One region of the Streptomyces sp. NPDC058525 genome, then DNA from elsewhere that is predicted to be linked to it. Evidence: riboswitches for the same ligand, from Rfam matches in the RefSeq annotation. Region 1 holds a riboswitch; each other region holds the start of a gene.
What was found. A riboswitch is a leader RNA that binds a small molecule or an ion and turns the genes downstream of it on or off. The one in region 1 is predicted to bind cyclic di-AMP.
Positions count from the first base shown of each region.

Region 1 (6,771 bases):
CGCCCAGGGCGGCGAGGAGATCGTCCTCGCGTCCGACGCGGAGGGCGCCGAGGTGGCGCTCGACCGCCTCGCGAAGCTGGTCGCCGAGGGCCTCGAAGAGCTCCCCGAGACCGTCTGACCCTTCGGGTTCGACACCTCCGTCGCCCCCGCGACCGCTACGGCCCACAGGCCCGCCCGGTCCACACGCGAAAGCCGCGGCCCCGCCATCCGGGGGCCGCGGCTTTCGCGTTCGGGCTTTCGCGTTCGGGCAGCGGAATTCAACCGGCCGGAATTCATCCCGCGGGAATTTCGGCACACCGAATTCACGCCAACCGGAATTCCGGCAGCGGCGCACGAATACCGCTCCTTTGTATACGGCTCCTGTTAATGACGGCCGCTCGACATGTTTACGGCAGGTTGCGAAGTGCTCACGGTCGGCCGCGGCCGGTGCGCGCCCGCCGCCCGGTCGGCGTGGACGGCCGCCAGCGTCCGCGCCCGCTCCGCGTCCCCCCGCGCCACCGCGTCCACGATCGCCCCGTGCTCCGCCCAGGAGTCCACCGGCCGGGCCGGCGCCTCCACCACGTACATCCACGCCAGCTTGTGCCGCATCTGCGTCAGCAGCGCGATCAGGCCCGGGCTCCCGGAGGCCTGCGCAAGCGTCTCGTGGAACCAGCCGCCCAGCGACCGCAGATCCTCGCCCTGGCCCCGCCTGGCCCGCTCCTGGCCCAGCCTGACCAGCCCGCGCAGCACCTTGAGGTGGCCCTCGGTGCGCCGCCGGGCCGCCCTGGCGGCCGCCAGGGGCTCCAGCAGCATCCGCAGCTCGAGGAGGTCGGCGGCCTCCTGCTCGGTCGGCTCGGCCACGCAGGCGCCCGCGTGCCGCCGCGTGGTCACGAACCCCTCGGACTCCAGGGTCCGCAGCGCCTCGCGGACCGGGACCCGCGAGACCCCGTACCGCCGGGCCAGCACCTCCTCGGTCAGCCTGCCGCCCGGCTCGAAGACCCCGGAGACGATGTCGTCGCGGATCGCTGTGCATACCGCGTGCGCGGGAATACGCAAGACCGGACCTCCGCCATCTCCGATTTTCGACTGCCACGCCAAAAGCCGCGCATATCCGTGACGTCCATGCGCGCACTGCGACTCTATTGCAACACACGATAATTTCAGAGAGCCGCCGGAAATGACGAACATGTATCGGGCGGGCAGCACGAAGGCCCCGGCTCGGGGAGCCGGGGCCTTCGGTGAAGCGGTGGGGTGCGGGTCAGAGGCTGACGCCGTGCGAGCGCAGGTACGCGATCGGGTCGATGTCCGAGCCGTAGTCGGCACCGGTGCGGGCCTCGAAGTGCAGGTGCGGGCCGCTGGAGTTGCCCGTGGAGCCCGAGAGGCCGATCTGCTGGCCGGGGGTGACCTGCTGGCCGACGGAGACGCTCAGCGAGGACATGTGCCCGTACTGGGTGTACGTACCGTCGTTGTGCTTGATCACGACGTTGTTGCCGTACGCGCCGCCCCAGCCGGCCTCGACCACGACACCGACGCCCACCGCCTGGACGGAGGTGCCGGAGGCGGCGTGGAAGTCGATGCCGGTGTGGCTGCCGGAGGACCACATGCCGCCGCCCGCCTTGTACTGCGTGCTGACGTACGAGCTGTCGAGCGGGGAGACGAAGGTGTTGAGGCGCTTGCGCTCCTCCTCGCGGGCGGCGCGCTCGGCGGCCTCGCGCTCGGCCTTCGCCTTGGCCTCGGCGAGGCGCTTGGCCTCGGCGGCCCGCTGCTTCGCGTCGGCCTCGGCCTGCGCCTTGGCGGCGGCGTGCTCGGCGGCGCGCTGCTGGGACGCGGCCTGGTCCTCGATGTCACCCGCGAGGTCCTCGGAGACGACGACCGCGCCGAGCGCGTTGTCCGAGGTGGAGTGGTGGTCACTGTTGTCCGCGGCGAAGGCCGGAGCGGCGAAGGAGCCGACGACACCAGTGGTGGCGAGGGCGGCTATGCCGGCGTAGCCGGCGGTCTTGCGGCTCAAACGGCTGGAACCACGGTGCTTACCGGCGGCACGACTGCCAAACGCCATGAAGGGGCTGATCCTTTCCTTCCCTCTCGCCTACCGGGTTAGCTGACGGGTTCGGAGCAGGAAGGTCTCCTACGGGCCTCCTCTTGCGAGGCGGTCCGATTCACCCCAGGGACTGATGTGGGTCCCCGGCTCCCCAGGCTCGCGCCTGACGGGGACTCGGCGATCGCTGTCCGGTGCCGCGGATGCGGCGGGTACAACTGACGGACAGCACAGGTGACGCTAGGCGGATCATCCGTCAATCACCAAACAGACGCGCCTTTTTGTTGCGTACGCCACACCACATAAAAGCAACCTCTCCACTAAACGGACAAAAGGGCCTCCGGCGGACATGTCCGCCAGAGGCCCTCTTCGTACCGCCGGTCGGGGTCAGTTGGTGACGACGCTCACGGCGCCGATCCCCAAGGCCCGCACCGGCTCCTCGATCTGCGCCGCGTCACCCACGAGCACCGTGACCAGGCGGTCGGCCGGGAAGGCCTTCACGACCGCCGAAGTGGCCTCCACCGTGCCCGTCTCGGCCAGCTGCGCGTACAACTGCGCCTGGTAGTCGTCCGGCAGCTCCTGCTCCACCTGGTCGGCCAGCGTGCCCGCGACCGAGGCCGCCGTCTCGAACTTGAGCGGGGCCACGCCCACCAAGTTCTGCACCGCCACGTCCCGTTCGGTGTCGGTCAGACCGCCCTCCGCGAGGGTGCGCAGCACCTTCCACAGGTCCTCGAGGGCCGGCGCGGTGTTCGGGGTGTCCACCGAGCCGCTGATGGCGAGCATCGAGGCGCCCCGCCCGTCGGCCGTGGAGCGCAGCACCTGGCCGAAGGCGCGCACGCCGTACGTGTACCCCTTCTCCTCGCGCAGCACCTTGTCCAGGCGGGAGGTCAGGGTGCCGCCCAGGCAGTACGTGCCGAGCACCTGGGCCGCCCAGACCCGGTCGTGCCGGTCCGGCCCGATCCGGCCGATCAGCAGCTGCGTCTGGACCGCGCCGGGCCGGTCCACGATGACCACGCGGCCCGTGTCGTCGGCGGTCACCGGGGGCACCGGGAGGGGCTCGGCGGTGTTGCCCGTCCAGGCGCCCAGGGTGTCGGCGAGGACCGCGTCCAGGTCGATGCCGGTCAGGTCGCCGACGACGACCGCGGTGGCCGTGGCGGGGCGCACGTGGGCCTCGAAGAAGGCCCGTACGGCCGAGGAGTCGATCCGGGCGACCGTCTCCTCGGTGCCCTGGCGCGGACGCGACATGCGCAGGCTCGCCGGGAAGAGCTCCTTGGAGAGCTGCTTGGCGGCGCGGCGCTGCGGGTTGGCCAGCTCGTGCGGGATCTCGTCGAGCCGGTTGCGCACCAGCCGGTCGACCTCGGAGTCGGCGAAGGCCGGCGCGCGCAGGGCCTCGGCGAGCAGGCCGAGCGCCTTGGGCAGCCGGGAGGCCGGGACCTCCAGGGAGACCCGAAGGCCCGGGTGGTCGGCGTGCGCGTCGAGGGTGGCGCCGCAGCGCTCCAGCTCGGCCGCGAACTCCTCCGCCGAGTGCTTGTCGGTGCCCTCGGACAGGGCGCGGGCCATGATGGTCGCCACGCCGTCCAGGCCCTCGGGCTCGGCGTCCAGCGGGGCGGCGAGGTTGACCTCGACCGCGATCACCTGCTGGCCCGGCCGGTGGCAGCGCAGCAGGGTCAGGCCGTTGGACAGCACCGAGCGGTCGGGGGCCGGGAAGGCCCACGGCTGCGGCTCCCCGGCCTGCGGGCGCGGGTGGAAGGTCATCGTGACGGCTGCGGTGTCGCTCACTGCTCCGCCCCCTCGTTCTCGTCGTCGTTCCCGGCGGACTCGTCGGAGCCGGCCAGCGGCTCGTAGACCAGCACCGCGCGGTTGTCCGGGCGCAGCCGGGCCGCGGCCACCGCCTGTACTTCCTCGGCGGTCACGTCCAGGACCCGCTGGACGGCGGTCAGCGCCAGCTGCGGGTCGCCGAAGAGCACCGCGAACCGGCACAGTTCGTCGGCGCGGCCCGCGACCGTGCTCAGCCGGTCCAGCCACTCGCGCTCGAGCTGCGCCTGCGCGCGCTCCATCTCCTCGGCCGTCGGGCCCTCGGCGGCGAACCGCGCGAGCTCCTCGTCCACGGCCGCCTCGATGTCCGGGACCTCGACGCCGCCGGAGGTCTTGACGTCCAGCCAGCCCAGCGAGGGCGCTCCGGCCAGCCGCAGCATGCCGAACCCGGCCGCGACGGCCGTCTGGTCGCGGCGTACCAGGCGGTTGTGGAGCCGCGAGGACTCGCCGCCGCCCAGGACGGTCAGCGCCACGTCGGCGGCGTCGCACTCGCGGGTGCCGTCGTGCGGGAGCCGGTAGGCGGCCATCAGCGCACGCGCCGGGACCTCCTCGACGATCTCCTCGCGCAGCTCGCGGCCGATGACCTCGGGCAGCGAACCGTCCCGGGGCGGCTGCTTGCCGTCGTGCGACGGGATGGTGCCGAAGTACTTCTCGACCCACGCGAGCGTGCGCTGCGGGTCGATGTCGCCGACGATCGACAGGACCGCGTTGTTCGGCGCGTAGTACGTGCGGAAGAAGGCGCGCGCGTCCTCGAGGGAGGCGGCGTCCAGATCGGCCATGGAGCCGATCGGCGTGTGGTGGTACGGGTGGCCCTCGGGGTACGCGAGGGCGGTCAGCCGCTCGAATGCGGTGCCGTACGGGACGTTGTCGTACCGCTGGCGGCGCTCGTTCTTGACGACGTCGCGCTGGTTCTCCATGGACTCGTCGTCCAGGGCGGCCAGCAGCGAACCCATCCGGTCCGCCTCCAGCCACAGCGCGAGCTCCAGCTGGTGGGTCGGCATCGTCTCGAAGTAGTTGGTGCGCTCGAAGCTGGTGGTGCCGTTGAGGGAGCCGCCGGCCCCCTGGACCAGCTCGAAGTGCCCGTTGCCCGGCACGTTTGCCGAGCCCTGGAACATCAGGTGCTCGAAGAGGTGAGCAAGGCCGGTACGCCCCTTGACTTCGTGGCGCGAGCCGACGTCGTACCAGAGGCAGACCGCGGCGACCGGGGTCAGGTGGTCCTCGGACAGCACCACGCGCAGGCCGTTGGCCAGCCGGTGCTCGGTCGCTGTCAGGCCGCCGGAGCCGGCCTGGGCTGTGGCCGTGTGACCCATGGGCATGTGGTCCCTTCGATACGCGATGCAGAGATTTCCGTCAGACCTGCCACTGTATGCAAGCGCGTCGACGACCGGATAAGTTCCCGGGTCACCCCCTGGGGTCGGAGTCCGGGTTGTCGGTGCCTCGGGCCACAATGGTCCGCGTCAGACCCCCAGCACACCCATTCTTGGTTAAGGAGCCGCGCAGCGATGGCCCGCCGCAGCACGAAGACCCCGCCGCCGGAGGATTTCGAGGAGAAGATCCTCGACATCGACGTCGTCGACGAAATGCAGGGCTCCTTCCTCGAGTACGCGTACTCGGTGATCTACTCCCGTGCCCTGCCAGACGCCCGTGACGGCATGAAGCCGGTGCACCGCCGCATCGTCTACCAGATGAACGAGATGGGTCTGCGCCCCGACCGCGGCTACGTCAAGTGCGCCCGTGTCGTCGGCGAGGTCATGGGCAAGCTCCACCCGCACGGTGACGCGTCGATCTACGACGCCCTCGTGCGCATGGCCCAGCCGTTCTCGATGCGGCTTCCACTGGTCGACGGCCACGGCAACTTCGGTTCGCTCGGCAACGACGACCCGCCGGCCGCCATGCGTTACACCGAGTGCAAGATGGCCGACGCCACGTCACTGATGACGGAGTCGATCGACGAGGACACCGTCGACTTCACCGCCAACTACGACGGCCAGGAGCGGGAACCGGTCGCACTGCCCGCCGCCTACCCGAACCTGCTGGTCAACGGCGCGTCCGGAATCGCGGTCGGCATGGCCACCAACATGCCCCCGCACAACCTCGGCGAGGTCATCGCGGCCGCCCGCCACCTGATCCGCTACCCGCACGCGGACCTGGAGGCGCTGATGCGCTTCGTCCCGGGTCCGGACCTGCCCACGGGCGGCCGGATCGTGGGGCTCGCGGGGATCAAGGACGCCTACGAGAACGGCCGCGGCACCTTCAAGATCCGCGCGACGGTGGCGGTGGAGAACGTGACGGCCCGCCGCAAGGGCCTGGTCGTCACGGAGCTGCCGTTCACGGTCGGCCCCGAGAAGGTCATCGCGAAGATCAAGGACCTGGTCGGCTCGAAGAAGCTCCAGGGCATCGCGGACGTCAAGGACCTCACCGACCGCTCGCACGGCCTGCGCCTGGTCATCGAGATCAAGAACGGCTTCCACCCCGAGGCCGTGCTCGAGCAGCTCTACAAGCTGACGCCGATGGAGGAGTCCTTCGGCATCAACAACGTGGCGCTGGTCGACGGACAGCCGCTCACGCTCGGCCTCAAGGAACTGCTGGAGGTCTACCTCGACCACCGCTTCGAGGTCGTCCGGCGGCGCAGCGAGTTCCGCCGCGGCAAGCGGCGCGACCGGCTGCACCTGGTCGAGGGCCTGCTGGTGGCGCTCCTCGACATCGACGAGGTCATCCGGCTCATCCGGGACAGCGACAACTCCGCGCAGGCGAAGGAGCGCCTCATCGAGCGCTTCGCGCTGAGCGAGATCCAGACCCAGTACATCCTGGACACCCCGCTGCGCCGGCTCACCCGCTTCGACCGGATCGAGCTGGAGTCCGAGCGCGACCGGCTGACGGGCGAGATCGACGAGCTGACCGGGATCCTGGAGTCCGACACCGAGCTGCGCAAGCTGGTCTCC
Region 1 covers NZ_JBHXNP010000005.1:131,437-138,207, reverse strand. Annotated here, with positions in the region: gene ACFWP3_RS04640 (HPr family phosphocarrier protein) at 1-118, shown strand, start outside; gene ACFWP3_RS04635 (GntR family transcriptional regulator) at 364-1,035, opposite strand; gene ACFWP3_RS04630 (M23 family metallopeptidase) at 1,238-2,035, opposite strand; cyclic di-AMP (ydaO/yuaA leader) riboswitch at 2,048-2,207, opposite strand; gene ACFWP3_RS04625 (M16 family metallopeptidase) at 2,402-3,769, opposite strand; gene ACFWP3_RS04620 (M16 family metallopeptidase) at 3,790-5,139, opposite strand; gene ACFWP3_RS04615 (DNA topoisomerase (ATP-hydrolyzing) subunit A) at 5,332-6,771, shown strand, end outside.

Region 2 (6,771 bases), on a different contig from region 1:
CAGGTGCTCGTGGGCGACGAGCTCCTTGGTGGCGCCGGTGAAGGAGAACTCCGCCTCCTGCTCCCCGGAGATCACCTCGGGCTCGACGCCCAGGATGTCCAGGACGCCCCGGACGAAGTCGGCGCGGTTCTCCGCGTCCCGGGAGGCCGAGGTCGCCACGAAGCGGATCTTCTCCGCGCCGAGCTCCTTGATGACCGCCGCGTACTCCCGGCAGGCCGCGAAGGTGCGCTCCAGCGCCTCCGGCGCGAGCCGGCCGGTCTTGTCCACTCCCTGGCCGAGGCGGACTACCGTCATCCGCCGGTCCAGCTCGGTCAGCTCACCGGTGGCGGTGTCGCAGTCGGCGACCAGGAGGCGGATGGAGTTCGTGCCGCAGTCGACGGCCGCGACCCGGGTCACGCCGAGGGCTCCTCGTCCGCCTTGCCGCCGCACGGGGTGACGCAGGCGCCCTTGGCCCACCACTCCGGCAACATCGCGATGGCCTCGTCGCCGAGCGGGTTCACGCCCGGGCCCGCCGCCAGCGAGTGGCCGACCAGCACGTGCAGGCACTTGACCCGGTCCGGCATGCCGCCGGCGCTGGGGAAGCCCTGGAGCACCTCGATGGCGTCGCGGCGCCGGATGTAGTCCTCGTGCGCGGCCTGGTAGGCGGCGGCGAGCTCGGGGTCCTCGCCGAGCCGGGCCTGCATCTCCTTCATCACGCCGTTGGCCTCCAGCGTGCCGATCGCGGAGGCCGCGCGCGGGCACGTCAGGTAGTACAGCGTCGGGAAGGGGGTGCCGTCGGGGAGCCGCGGCGCGGTCTCGACCACGTCCGGCTGACCGCAGGGGCAGCGGTGGGCGATGGCGCGCAGCCCGCGCGGCGGGCGGCCGAGCTGCTGCTCGAACGCCTCGATGTCCGCGTCGGTCGGCTCGGTCCGGTCGGTCTGGGGCGGGGGCGTCTGCATGCCTGGAGGAAGTCTCTTCGTTCTCGTGGATGGGTACTGCGGTACGGATGCGGTGCGGTGCGGTGTGCGGTACGGATGCGGTGCGGTACGGGTGCGGACCGGCTCAGTCGCCGGGGCGGTCGGCCTTGTCCACTCCGTCCCACACGTTGGAGTACCAGGGGCGGTCGGAGCCGGCCTGGCCGGTCCGGTGCCGCTCGGCCGCCGCCTGGGCCCCCGGGTCGGTCATGATGTAGCCGATCTCCCCCGGGCGCAGGAAGTGCAGGTGCTTGCGCGCCTGCTGCTCCGCGTAGGCGTCGTCCTGCCAGCGGGCCTTCTCGTCGCGGAGCCGCTCCAGGCGCTCCCGCGCGGCGGCCGCGGCCCGCTGCTGCTCCGCGATCTCCGAGCGCTGGGACACGTACTGGCGCATCGGATACGCGAGGGCGACGACCAGGGTACAGAGGACGAGCACCAGGAGCGCGGCGCGGCCGGTGAGCCGGCTGCGGCGGACCTGGCGGCGCGACTGCGAGCGGTAGACATGCGCGGCGGTCCGCTCGCCGAGCTGCTTGAGCCTGGTCGCGGTCGAGAAGGTGGAGAACCGATCCCGGTTCCCGGCCATTGATCCGCCTCCCCTGTGTACGCACTACGCACTACGTCCCCGCACACGGTACGGGACCGAGTGCGGGGACGTACGGAGGCGAGAGCGTGGTTAGCCCTTGAAGCGGGGGAACGCGCTGCGGCCCGCGTACACCGCGGCGTCGTCGAGGATCTCCTCGATGCGCAGCAGCTGGTTGTACTTGGCGACGCGGTCCGAGCGGGCCGGGGCGCCGGTCTTGATCTGACCGCAGTTCACGGCGACGGCGAGGTCGGCGATGGTGACGTCCTCGGTCTCGCCGGAGCGGTGCGACATCATGCACTTGAAGCCGTTGCGCTGGGCCATCTCGACGGCGTCGAGGGTCTCGGTCAGCGAACCGATCTGGTTCACCTTCACGAGCAGGGCGTTCGCGGAGCCCTCCTCGATGCCGCGGGCCAGGCGCTCCGGGTTGGTGACGAAGAGGTCGTCGCCGACGATCTGGACCTTGGCGCCGAGGCGGTCGGTGATGACCTTCCAGCCGGCCCAGTCGTCCTCGTACAGCGGGTCCTCGATGGAGACGAGCGGGTACGCGGAGACGAGCTCCTCGTAGTACTCGGTCATCTCGGCGGCCGAGCGGGACTGGCCCTCGAACTCGTACTTGCCGTCCTTGTAGAACTCGGACGCGGCGACGTCGAGCGCGAGCGCGATGTCCTTGCCCGGGGTGTAGCCGGCCTGCTTGATGGCCTCGACGATGAGGTCGAGCGCGGCGCGGTTGGACTCCAGGTTCGGGGCGAAGCCGCCCTCGTCACCGAGACCGGTGGACAGGCCCTTGGTGTGCAGGACCTTCTTGAGGGTGTGGTAGACCTCCGCACCCCAGCGCAGCGCCTCGGAGAAGGACTCCGCGCCGATCGGGGCGATCATGAACTCCTGGATGTCCACGTTGGAGTCGGCGTGCGACCCGCCGTTGAGGATGTTCATCATCGGAACGGGCAGCAGGTGCGCGTTCGGGCCGCCGAGGTAGCGGAAGAGCGGCAGGTCCGAGGCCTCGGACGCGGCGTGCGCGACGGCGAGGGACACGCCGAGGATGGCGTTGGCGCCGAGCGAGCCCTTGTTGTCGGTGGCGTCCAGGTCGAACATGGCCTGGTCGATCAGGCGCTGCTCGGTGGCGTCGTAGCCGACGAGCTCCGGGCCGATCTGCTCGATGACGGCGAGGACGGCCTTCTCGACACCCTTGCCCATGTAACGGTTGGGGTCACCGTCACGGAGCTCGATGGCCTCGAAGGCACCGGTGGAGGCGCCGGACGGAACTGCAGCACGGCCGGTGCTGCCATCGTCGAGGCCCACCTCGACCTCGACCGTGGGGTTGCCTCGGGAGTCCAGGATTTCCCGGGCTACGACGACGTCGATGGACGGCACGAGCATCTCCTTCTGGGATGTGACGCTGGATGTGCGGTGGCATCAGGCCGTGGGATGGCCTTGCCGCCTAGAGCCTAACCGGCTCCGGGCACTGGGCCCGCCGACCGCTCGGGTCCTGGGACGAAAAAGGGTCCGAATACCCCTCTTCCGGGACATAGGACTCTTGATCATCACGGTTGCGCCCGCGCACGCGCCACCGCCCGGCGCGTGGGGGGAGACGCGCCGGGCGGTGTGGTGGTGCGTGGTGCTGCCTGTTGCTCTGCGATGCCGCGGCTATTGCCGCAGTGTTCAGCTGAGCTTCAGCTTCTGACCCGGGAAGATCAGGTCGGCGTCCGAGACGATGTCCTTGTTCAGCTCGAACAGCTTCTGCCAGCCGCCCTGCACGCCGTTCGCCTCGGCGATGGTGCCCAGGGTGTCGCCGGACTTCACCTCGTACGAGCCGTTGCCGGTCTTCGGGGCCGGGGTCTCGGTGCGCTCGGAGCGGGTGACCGGGGCCTCGGCGCGCTTCGGCTCCGTCTTCTTCGGCTCGGTCTTCTTCGGCTGGGTCTTCTTGGGCTCGGTCTTCTTCTCCTGCTTGGGGGCGGCCTCGGTCGCGCCGCCGCCGGTGTAGGAGGAGTTCGACAGGCCCTTGCCGCAGTGCGGCCAGGCGCCCTTGCCCTGGCCCTTGAGGACCTTCTCCGCGACGGCTATCTGCTGGGCCTTCGAGGCCTGGTTGGCCTGCGGGGCGTACGACTTGCCACCGAACGCGGCCCAGGTGGAGGACGAGAACTGCAGTCCGCCGTAGTAGCCGTTGCCCGTGTTGATGGCCCAGTTGCCACCGGACTCGCACTGCGCGACCTTGTCCCACTCGGACGCGGTGGCGGCGCTGGCGGTGCCCGCGGCCATCAGGGGAGCGGCGACGGCCACACCGGCGACACCGGCGAGCGTGACGAGGCGTGCCGTCCGCTCAATGGCGGTACCGCGGCGGTGCTTGCCCTTGCCGGAAAGCAGCATGGAGTTTCTCCTCACCGACGCCTACGAGGTGAGCTGTCGGGTTCGGGCGAGTGAGTTGCCCGGCCGTGCGACCTAGCGCACGTCTTAACCCCTAGCCGGTGGCGTGACCGTCTCTCAACGGCCGCTCCCGGCGCCTACCTTGGTTCCCCCGCTCCTGCCTTCGGCGCTTGACGCGACGACTGTTCCCCCCGTCCGCCGGCAGGATTCGGCGATGCGGTCGAAGGAGCTCGCGGTGGCGAGCGATTCAGAAGGTAGACAGGTCTCTCCCCGATGTTCAACGAGCGGCATCGGGGAGAAACGGGCCCTACTTGCGCTCCTCGTACGGGTGTTTGCGCAGGTGAGGGCGGGGTTTGCGGCAGCCCCCGGGTGGGACACGCCAGTTGACCGGAAGAGACACATGTCTCACTTACAGAAAACGGACAATCAGCTCTTTCCGGCCGCCCGAAGTGCCCTTATTCGGCAGTTAGATCCAGGTTCTGACCGGGCTTGATCAGATCGGCATCCTCGCCGATGACCTGCTCGTTGGCCTCGTAGAGGGCGTTCCAGCCGCCCTTGAGCCCCTTGGCGTCCGCGATGGCGGTCAGGCTGTCGCCCGCCTTGACGGTGTACGTGGGCTCCGACGGGGTGTCAGACGGGCCGGGGGCCTCGAGCGCGGGCGCACCGCGGTGCTTGCCGCTGCCCTCGGGGGCGGTCACGGGAGGCGCGGTGGGGTCGGGCGAGGCCTCGGGGGTTCCGGGGGCGGCCGGGGCCGTCGGGTCGGCCGGGGTCACGGGGGCGCCGGTGACCGGGGGCTGGCCCGGGGTGGTCGGCGGGGTGACGGGCGGCGTGGTGGGCGGCGTGGTGGGCGCGTCGGGGCTCACGGGGGCGGTCGGCTCGGTGGGCTCCACCGGGGCGGGCGCCGTGGACGGGTCGTCCGGCGAGGGCATGACGGGCAGTCCGAGGGAGGGCGCGAGCGGGCCGTCGGGGAGCGCGAAGGACGGGCTCGGCGCGGGCTGTGTGGGAGCGCCGAAGTCCGTGGACGGCTTGCCGGCCCCGGTGGTGGGCACGCTGTGGTCCGGGCGGGACGGCGCGGTGCCGGCCTGGGATCCGCCCGGCAGGCCGGGGTCGACCTCGGCGGCGGGGCCCTGGCCGTCCAGCCCGGCCGAGGCCGCGCACAGCGGCCAGGCCTGCGGGCCCTGGGAGGCCAGCACCCGCTCGGCCACGGCGATCTGCTGGGAACGGCTCGCCAGGTCGGCCCGCGCGGCGAAGTCGAGTCCGCCGGCGTTGCTCCACTGCTCCTGGGTGAACTGCAGGCCGCCGTACTGGCCGCTGCCGAAGTTCGCGCTCCAGGCGCCGCCACTCTCGCACTCGGCGACCTTGTCCCACGTGGACGTGTCGGCCGCACTGGCGTTGGTGGCGGCGAGCAGCGGCAGTGCCAGCGCGGAGCCTGTGACTCCGGCGGTGACGACTATCGCGGGCACCTGGCGGGGGCGTCTGTGGCGGCCGTTCCCGGAACGCATGATGCTGCACCTTTCGCATAACGGCGGGGTAACGGCAGAACCTAGCGGCCTTCGAACGATTGTCACAACTCCCGTCGGCGCCTGACTTCCGGTCAGTCGCCCTTCAGATGTTTCGGGGTGTGAAGCGCACGGGAAGGGTGCGCAGGCCACGCATGATCAGCCCGCCGCGCCAGCGCAGGTCTTCGGACGGAACGGCGAGTTCCAGATCTGGCAGACGCGTGAGCAAAGTCGCAAGCGCCGTCTGTCCTTCAAGTCGTGCGAGCGGAGCACCCAGGCAGTAGTGGATGCCGTGCCCGTATCCGAGGTGCTGGTTGTCCGTGCGGGAGAGGTCGAGGGTGTCCGGCTCGGCGAAGCGCGCGGGGTCGCGGTCCGCGGCCGCGAGGACGACCAGGACCGGATCCCCGGTGGCGACCCGCTGTCCGCCGAGGGTCAGCGGCTCGGTGGCGAACCTCCAGGTGGCCAGCTCCACGGGGCCGTCGTAGCGCAGGAGTTCCTCGATGCCGGTCTCCAGCAGGGCGCTCTCGCCGGCCGCGAGGGAGGCCTGGAGGCGCTCGCGCTCACCGGGGTTCATGAAGAGGGAGTGGACGCCGTTGCCGATGAGGTTGACGGTGGTTTCGAAACCGGCGAAAAGCAGGATGAAAGCCATGGCCGTGGCCTCGGCCTCCGTCAGGTGGTCGCCGTGGTCACTCGCCCGGATCAGATCGGAAATGAGGTCATTGCCCAGATCGTCCCGCTTGCGGTGGATGAGTTCCCCGAGATAGGTCCGCATCTGCTTCACGGAACGGGCCACTCCGCCGCGCGGACCTCCGCCGTGGCGGATCATCATCCCGGCCCAGTCGCGGAAGTCGTCCTGGTCCTCGCGCGGTACGCCGAGCATCTCGCAGATGGCGTAGATGGGGAGCGGGAACGCGAACTCGTGGATGAGGTCCGCCTCCCCCCGCTCCGCGAACCCGTCGATGAGGTGGTCGGTCAGCTCCTGCACCCGCGGGGTGAACTCGGCCACCCTGCGCGGGGTGAACGCCTTCGACACCAGCCGCCGCAGCCGGGTGTGGTCCGGCGGGTCGATGTTCAGCAGGTGCGTCATCAGCTCGGCCTTGCGCTCCCCCGGGATCCCGGTCTTGCCCTTGGCGTGCGCGGGCTCCGCGTGGTGCGCCGGGTTCTTGCTGAGCCGCTGGTCGGCCAGGGCCTGGCGGGCGTCGGCGTACCGGGTGACCAGCCAGGCCTCGACCCCGCTGGGGAGCTTGGTGCGGTGCACCGGCGCGTGCTCGCGCAGCCAGGCGTAGGCCGGATACGGATCGGTCGCGAACTCCCAGTCGAACAGGGTCGGGCCCGGGCCGGCGGAGGAGGCCGAAGGGGTGTCTGCGGGGTCTGCGGG
Region 2 covers NZ_JBHXNP010000059.1:15,503-22,273, forward strand. Annotated here, with positions in the region: gene ACFWP3_RS25460 (exopolyphosphatase) at 1-396, opposite strand, end outside; gene ACFWP3_RS25465 (DUF501 domain-containing protein) at 393-938, opposite strand; gene ACFWP3_RS25470 (septum formation initiator family protein) at 1,042-1,533, opposite strand; gene eno (phosphopyruvate hydratase) at 1,624-2,910, opposite strand; gene ACFWP3_RS25480 (transglycosylase family protein) at 3,193-3,897, opposite strand; cyclic di-AMP (ydaO/yuaA leader) riboswitch at 3,901-4,073, opposite strand; gene ACFWP3_RS25485 (transglycosylase family protein) at 4,350-5,396, opposite strand; gene ACFWP3_RS25490 (cytochrome P450) at 5,500-6,771, opposite strand, start outside.
Region 2: it holds a riboswitch for cyclic di-AMP, as region 1 does, so the genes downstream of both, ACFWP3_RS25480 (transglycosylase family protein) here and ACFWP3_RS04630 (M23 family metallopeptidase) in region 1, are expected to answer to the same signal.

Region 3 (6,771 bases), on a different contig from region 1:
GGAGCGGGAACTGCGCAAGGGCGACGTGGCGGCCCTCGTCGTCGAGCCGATCCAGGGCAAGGGCGTTCTCGCCGCCCCGCCCGGGTTCCTGCCCGCCGCGCAGGAACTGCTGCACCGCCACAAGGCGCTGCTGATCGCGGACGAGGTGCAGACCGGCCTCGGACGGACCGGTGACTTCTACGCGTACCAGCACGAGCCGGGCGTGGAGCCCGACCTGGTGTGCGTGGCCAAGGCACTCTCGGGCGGCTACGTGCCGGTCGGCGCGACCCTGGGGAAGGACTGGATCTTCAAGAAGGTCTACTCGTCCATGGACCGGGTGCTCGTGCACTCCGCCAGCTTCGGCTCCAACGCCCAGGCGATGGCGGCCGGACTGGCGGTGCTGTCGGTCATGGAGGACGAGGAGATCGTCGCGCACGCCCGGGCCACGGGCGACCTGCTGCGCGGCCGGCTCGCGGCCCTGGTGGACGAGTACGAGCTGCTGCACGAGGTGCGGGGGCGCGGGCTGATGATCGGCATCGAGTTCGGCCGGCCGTCCTCGCTGGGGCTGCGCAGCCGGTGGGCCATGCTCCAGGCCGCCCGCAAGGGCCTCTTCGCGCAGATGGTCGTGGTGCCGCTGCTGCAGAAGCACCGGATCCTCACCCAGGTGTCCGGGGACCACCTGGAGGTGATCAAGCTGATCCCGCCGCTGATCGTGGACGAGCGGGACGTCGACCGGTTCGTCGGCGCCTTCCGCGAGGTCATGGACGAGGCGCACGGCGGGTCGGGGCTGATGTGGGAATTCGGCAGGACCCTGGTGAAGCAGGCCGTCGGCAACCGGTGACGGCCTGCTCCGGCAGGCGGTGGGGCGGGCGGGGCGTCAGACCAGCAGCCGGTCCCGGAGCCGGGCGAGGGTCTCGGGCGTGAGCCCGAGACCCTCCGCGAGGTAGCCCTCGCGTCCGCCCCACTGCTCGTCGATGGTGTCGAAGGCCGCCGTCAGGTACTCGGCCCGGGCGTCGAAGAGCGGGGCGAGGAGCTCCATCACCTCGGGGGAGCGGGCCTCCTGCGATTCGCTGCTGCGGCGCACCCGGTAGCGGCGGTGCGGGGCGTTCGACTCCAGGTAGTCCGCGACGATCGCCTCCCGCTCGACGCCGAGCGCGAGCAGGACGACGGCGACCGACAGGCCCGCCCGGTCCTTGCCGGCCGCGCAGTGCAGCAGGGCGGGGACGCTGTCCTCGGCGAGGGCGCGCACCACCCGGCTGTGCTCGGCCGTGCGGTGCCGGATGATCGTGCGGTACGACTGCGCCATCCGGGCCGCGGCCTTGCCGTCGCCCAGGACCGAGCGGAGCTGGTCGAGCGCGCCCTCGCGGACCATGGCCCAGAACTCGCGTCCGTCGGCCGGGTCCGAGAGCGGGATGTTGACGTTCCGCACCCCGGGGAGGACGACGTCCGGCCCCTCCAGGGCGTGGTCGGCGTCGTTGCGGAAGTCGAAGATGGTGTGGAGCCCGAGCGAGGCGAGGAACTCCGCATCGGTTTCGGTGGCATGTGCGAGATGTCCGCTTCGGAACAGTCGTCCCGGCCCGACCCGTCGTCCGTCAGAAGTTGACAATCCACCCACATCGCGGAAATTGCGCACTCCGGACAGTTCCGGCTCCTGTATCTGCTGGGTCAAAGGAACTCCTCCGCTTCGTCATGGGACATCTTGTCCGTATTGAGCTGGTTGGCTCCAACTTGCCATACCCGGCGGCGAGATCGGGCACGGCCCCGTGAGCCAGATCATACGGTGACCGTGAGTGCCTGATCGCTAAAGCCGAATGGCCCGGCCGGGACGGTTGTTGACGGTGCGGAATAGACGGAGGGTGACCGGAATTCCGTCGATCCCTCACCCCGGTGATTCCTTCGGGGAATTCATGGCTTGTTCCGCGCGGCCGGACTCGATTACCTTCGCGATCGATCCGGGTGGACCGCCTAATCCTGCCGCCTCCCGGAAACCGCACCCGACTATTCACGCGCGCGGCAGGAGCGGGGGAACCAGGTAAGCCGCCGTCCCGGATCTTTCTCCGGAACGGCTTGGGGTGAAGTCGTACATGTTCCGTTCACGTTCATGTACGTCCGGACATCTCCAGTCCGAACCCGACAGCTCACCTCGCAGGCGACGGAGAGGAATTCGCCATGCCTGCAAAGGGTAAGCACCGCCGTCCCAAGTCCCGTTCCCTTTCCCGCGGTCTCGCCGTCGCCGGCACGGGTGGTGCCGCTCTCGCGCTGCCCCTCATGGGTGCCGCCGGCGCCAACGCGGCCACGGTTCCGGCCGCCGCTCCGGCCACGGCCCCGGCCACGGCCCCCGCCGTCGCCCCGCAGCTCCCGGTCGCACTCCAGGCCGCGCCCGCCGCCGCCGAGGCCGCACCGACCGTCTACACGGTCGTGCCCGGCGACTACCTCTCCAAGATCGCCGCGGAGCGCCACCTCTCCGGCGGCTGGGAGAAGCTGTACGCCGACAACCGCGAGGCCGTCGGCTCCGACCCGTCCCTGATCCACCCGGGCCTGAAGCTGACCCTCGGCGCGAAGTCGGCGGCCCCGGCCGAAACGGCTCCGGCTCCGGCTCCCGCTCCCGCCGAGCGGTCCTCGACCGGCGCCCCGTCCGCCGACGAGGGCTCCTCCGACGGGCAGGCCGCCCCCGCCCCCGCCCCGCAGCCCAAGCAGAAGCCCCAGGGCGGCGGCTCCTCCACCGATGCGAAGACCCCCGGCGCCGCCGGATTCGTGGCCCCGGTCGGCGGTGGGATATCCACCCAGTACCGGGCCTCGGGTGCCATGTGGTCCTCCGGCTACCACACGGGCGTCGACTTCATCGCGAGCTCGGGCACCGACGTCAAGGCCGTCGGCGCGGGCACCGTGGTCTCGGCCGGCTGGGCCGGATCGTACGGCAACGAGGTCGTCATCAGGCACGCGGACGGCAAGTACTCCCAGTACGCCCACCTCTCCTCGCTCTCCGTCTCGGCCGGCCAGAGCGTCACGGCCGGGCAGCGCATCGGCCTCTCCGGCTCCACCGGCAACTCGACCGGCCCGCACCTCCACTTCGAGATCCGCACCGGCCCGTCCTACGGCTCGGACGTCAACCCGGTGAGCTACCTCCGCTCGAAGGGCGTCACCCTCTGACGGCAGCAGCCGCCGGAGCACGGACACGCGTCAGGCCGGGACCCGAGGGGGGTCCCGGCCTGATGTGTACTTATTCCTTATCCCACGCGTGGTATAGATCACGGTCCGTCAACCCCTGCTTACGTTGGCGTAGGTCGTGTGCGCGGGTGAAGGATGTCGTCCCGTGGCAGCGACGACGACGACACTCAAGACCATCGGCTCGTACGCGGCGATCGGGGACAGCTTCACCGAGGGCGTGGGGGACCCGGGACCCGGGGATTCTCATCTCGGCTGGGCGGACCGGCTCGCCGTGCTCCTGGCCGACCAGCGCGACGAACACGACTTCCGGTACGCGAACCTGGCCGTGCGCGGCCGGCTCCTCGACCAGATCGTGGCCGAGCAGGTACCGCGGGCCAAGGAGCTCGCGCCGGACCTCGTGACCTTCTGCGCGGGCGGCAACGACATCATCCGGCCCGGCACCGACCCCGACGACGTGGCGGAGCGGTTCGAGGCCGCCGTCGCCGACCTCACCGGGGCCGTCGGCCTGGTCATGATCACCACCGGCTTCGACACCCGGGGCGTGCCGGTCCTCAAGCACCTCCGGGGCAAGGTGGCGACGTACAGCGCGCACGTGCGCGCCATCGCCGACCGCTACGACTGCCCGGTGCTCGACCTCTGGTCGCTGAAGTCCGTACAGGACCGGCGCGCCTGGGACGCCGACCGGCTGCACCTGTCGCCCGAGGGGCACACGCGGGTGGCGCTGCGCGCCGCACAGGTGCTCGGGCTCGAGGTGCCCGCCGACCCGGACCAGCCCTGGCCGCCGCAGCGGCCGCGCGGCTCGGTGGACGTGACCCGGGACAACATCCAGTGGGCGCGCGAGCACCTCGTGCCCTGGATCGGGCGGCGGCTGCGCGGCGAGTCCTCCGGGGACCACGTCGAGGCGAAGCGCCCGGACCTGCTGCCCCTGTAGGGGAGGGGCAGCAGACGGGGGACGAGCGCCGTAAGCGGAATCCTTCGGTGTATGTGTGCGTTGGGATGGTCGTAGACCGACGACCGTCCCGACCCCATCCCCCCAGGAGGCGCCTTGACCGGCTCCCGTCCCCCGCGTCCCCTGCGTCCGCGGTTGCGTGCCCTGCGGCCCGAGGCCTTCGGCGCCGACCCGTCCGGCGCACGGCTTGAGCGGATCCACCGTTCGCCGAACTTCGCCGACGGCGTCTTCCAGAACCCGCTCGGTGCCCGGACCAGGCCCTCGGGGTCGATGGCGGAGTTCGCCAAGATCTACTTCCACCGGGAACAGCGGATCCGGCGCACCCCCGGCGCGCCCATCCCCGTGTACCCGACGACCCTCGCGGAGCTGGCCAAGCCGCCCGCGAGCGGACTGCGGATCACCTGGATGGGACACTCCAGCGTGCTCGCGGAGATCGACGGGCGACGCGTGCTGTTCGACCCGGTGTGGGGAGAGCGGTGCTCTCCCTTTCCCTTCGCCGGGCCCAAGCGGCTGCACCCCGTCCCCGTACCGCTGGCCTCGCTGGGCCCGGTCGACGTCGTGGTGATCTCGCACGACCACTACGACCACCTCGACCTGCCGACGATCAAGGAGCTGGCCGGCACGGACACGGTCTTCGCCGTGCCGCTCGGCGTCGGCGCGCACCTCGAGCGCTGGGGCGTGCCCGCCGACCGGCTGCGCGAGCTGGACTGGAACGAGAGCACCAAGGTCGCCGGGCTGTCGCTCACCGCGACCCCGGCCCGGCACTTCTGCGGACGCGGACTGCGCAACCAGCAGCACACCCTGTGGGCCTCCTGGGTGGTCGCGGGGGACGAGCACCGGATCTACCACAGCGGGGACACCGGCTACTTCCCCGGCTTCAAGGAGATCGGCGCCGAGCACGGGCCCTTCGACGCGACGATGATCCAGATCGGCGCCTACTCCGAGTACTGGCCCGACATCCACATGACGCCGGAGGAGGGCATGCGCGCCCACCTCGACCTCCAGGGCGGCGCCCCCCACGGCACGATGCTGCCGATCCACTGGGGCACCTTCAACCTGGCCCCCCACCCGTGGGACGAGCCCGGCGAGGGGACCCTCGCCGCGGCGGAGGGGGCCGGAGCCGCGATCGCCCTGCCGATCCCGGGGCAGCCCTTCGAGCCGGGCGCGGCGGACGCCCCCGCGAAGCCGTGGTGGCGGCCCTTCGTGGCCGGCGGCCACGCCGCACCCGAGGTCGCCGTCGCCGCGGTCACGGCGGGCCGGGTGACGGGCGTGATCCGCGAGGAGCCCGAGGCCGTCGGGTCCTGACGGGCGGCCGAGCTCGCGCCGCAGGCGGGGTCGGGGTCGGGGTCGGGCGGCTGCCGGCCGGGCAGCCGCGGGCCGGGCCGGGCGGCGCCGGAGCCCGCGCGGGATGCGGCACGGCCGGGCCGCTCTGTCGGCGCTGCCGCGGGTTGGGCCAGGCGGGCCGGAGCGGGCAGTGCGGCCGGCCGCTCTCTCTGCGCGGCCGCATGTCGGGCCCGGTCGGCCGGAGTGCGGCCGGAGCGCGGGCGGTCGTACGGCAGCGGCAGGGGCGGCGCCCCGGGACGGCGGGGGCGCGCGGCCGCCGCCGGTGCCCGCCGGAAGGCGACCCGGGGGATTCGGGCGGCTGTACGAGCGCTCCACCGGGAGCGGGAAGCACCCCGGCGAACTTCCCCAACTGGCCGTCCGGGGCGGGACGGTGCGGTCTAGCGTGGGTATCCGGTGATCAACACCGGGCCCCGGGAACGCTGGGGGCCGGGCCCCACGTACCGAGGACGCCGATGTCCGGACTCCGCGCCGCCCGCCACGCCCCGTCGAGACACGCCGTCACCGGTCCGGGCCGGCAGATACGCCCCCAGCTGGTCCGCGCCGCCGTCCTGCCCACGCTCGCCGCCGGGCTCAGCGGCGCCGCCGCGGTCATCTTCACCCTCCAGCTCGGCGGCGGAGCCGGAGACCGGGACGCCCGGCTCTGGCCGGTGCTCACCGGCTGCGCCCTGCTCGTGGCCGGAGCCCTCGCCGCGGCCCTGCTCGGCGCGCAGCGCGCCGCCAAGGCCGTACGGGACCGGTGCGAGTCGCTGCGCCGCTCCAGCGTGCGCGGCCGCCAGGAGCTGCGCGGCGCCGCCGACCGGCTGGAGCGCGGCGAGGCCCCCGGACGGCCGGTGCGCGGCGGCCCGACCGGGACCCCGGCCGGCGGCGATCCGGCGGGCGTGGACGAGTTCTGGCTGCTCGCCCAGGAGCTGCGCGGCGCCCGCGAACAGGCCCACGCGACCCTCGTACGGCTCGCCGGGCCGGCCACCCCGTCCGACAGCGAGCGGAAGGTCGAGGTCTTCGTCAACCTCGCCCGCCGCCTGCAGTCCCTCGTCCACCGCGAGATCTCGCTGCTGGACGAGCTGGAGGACACGGTCGAGGACCCGGACCTGCTCAAGGAGCTCTTCCACGTCGACCACCTCGCGACCCGGATCCGCCGCCACGCCGAGAACCTCGCCGTGCTGGGCGGGGCCGCCTCGCGGCGCCAGTGGACCCGGCCCATCGACCTCAGCGAGGTGCTGCGCTCCTCGGTCGCGGAGGTCGAGCAGTACACCCGGGTCAAGGTCGTGCCCCCGGCGGGCGGCAGCGTACGCGGGCACGCCGTCGCCGACGTGGTGCACCTGCTGGCCGAA
Region 3 covers NZ_JBHXNP010000071.1:37,572-44,342, reverse strand. Annotated here, with positions in the region: gene ACFWP3_RS28335 (aspartate aminotransferase family protein) at 1-820, shown strand, start outside; gene ACFWP3_RS28330 (tyrosine-protein phosphatase) at 857-1,648, opposite strand; cyclic di-AMP (ydaO/yuaA leader) riboswitch at 1,942-2,144, shown strand; gene ACFWP3_RS28325 (peptidoglycan DD-metalloendopeptidase family protein) at 2,149-3,129, shown strand; gene ACFWP3_RS28320 (SGNH/GDSL hydrolase family protein) at 3,293-4,078, shown strand; gene ACFWP3_RS28315 (MBL fold metallo-hydrolase) at 4,193-5,401, shown strand; gene ACFWP3_RS28310 (ATP-binding protein) at 5,893-6,771, shown strand, end outside.
Region 3: it holds a riboswitch for cyclic di-AMP, as region 1 does, so the genes downstream of both, ACFWP3_RS28325 (peptidoglycan DD-metalloendopeptidase family protein) here and ACFWP3_RS04630 (M23 family metallopeptidase) in region 1, are expected to answer to the same signal.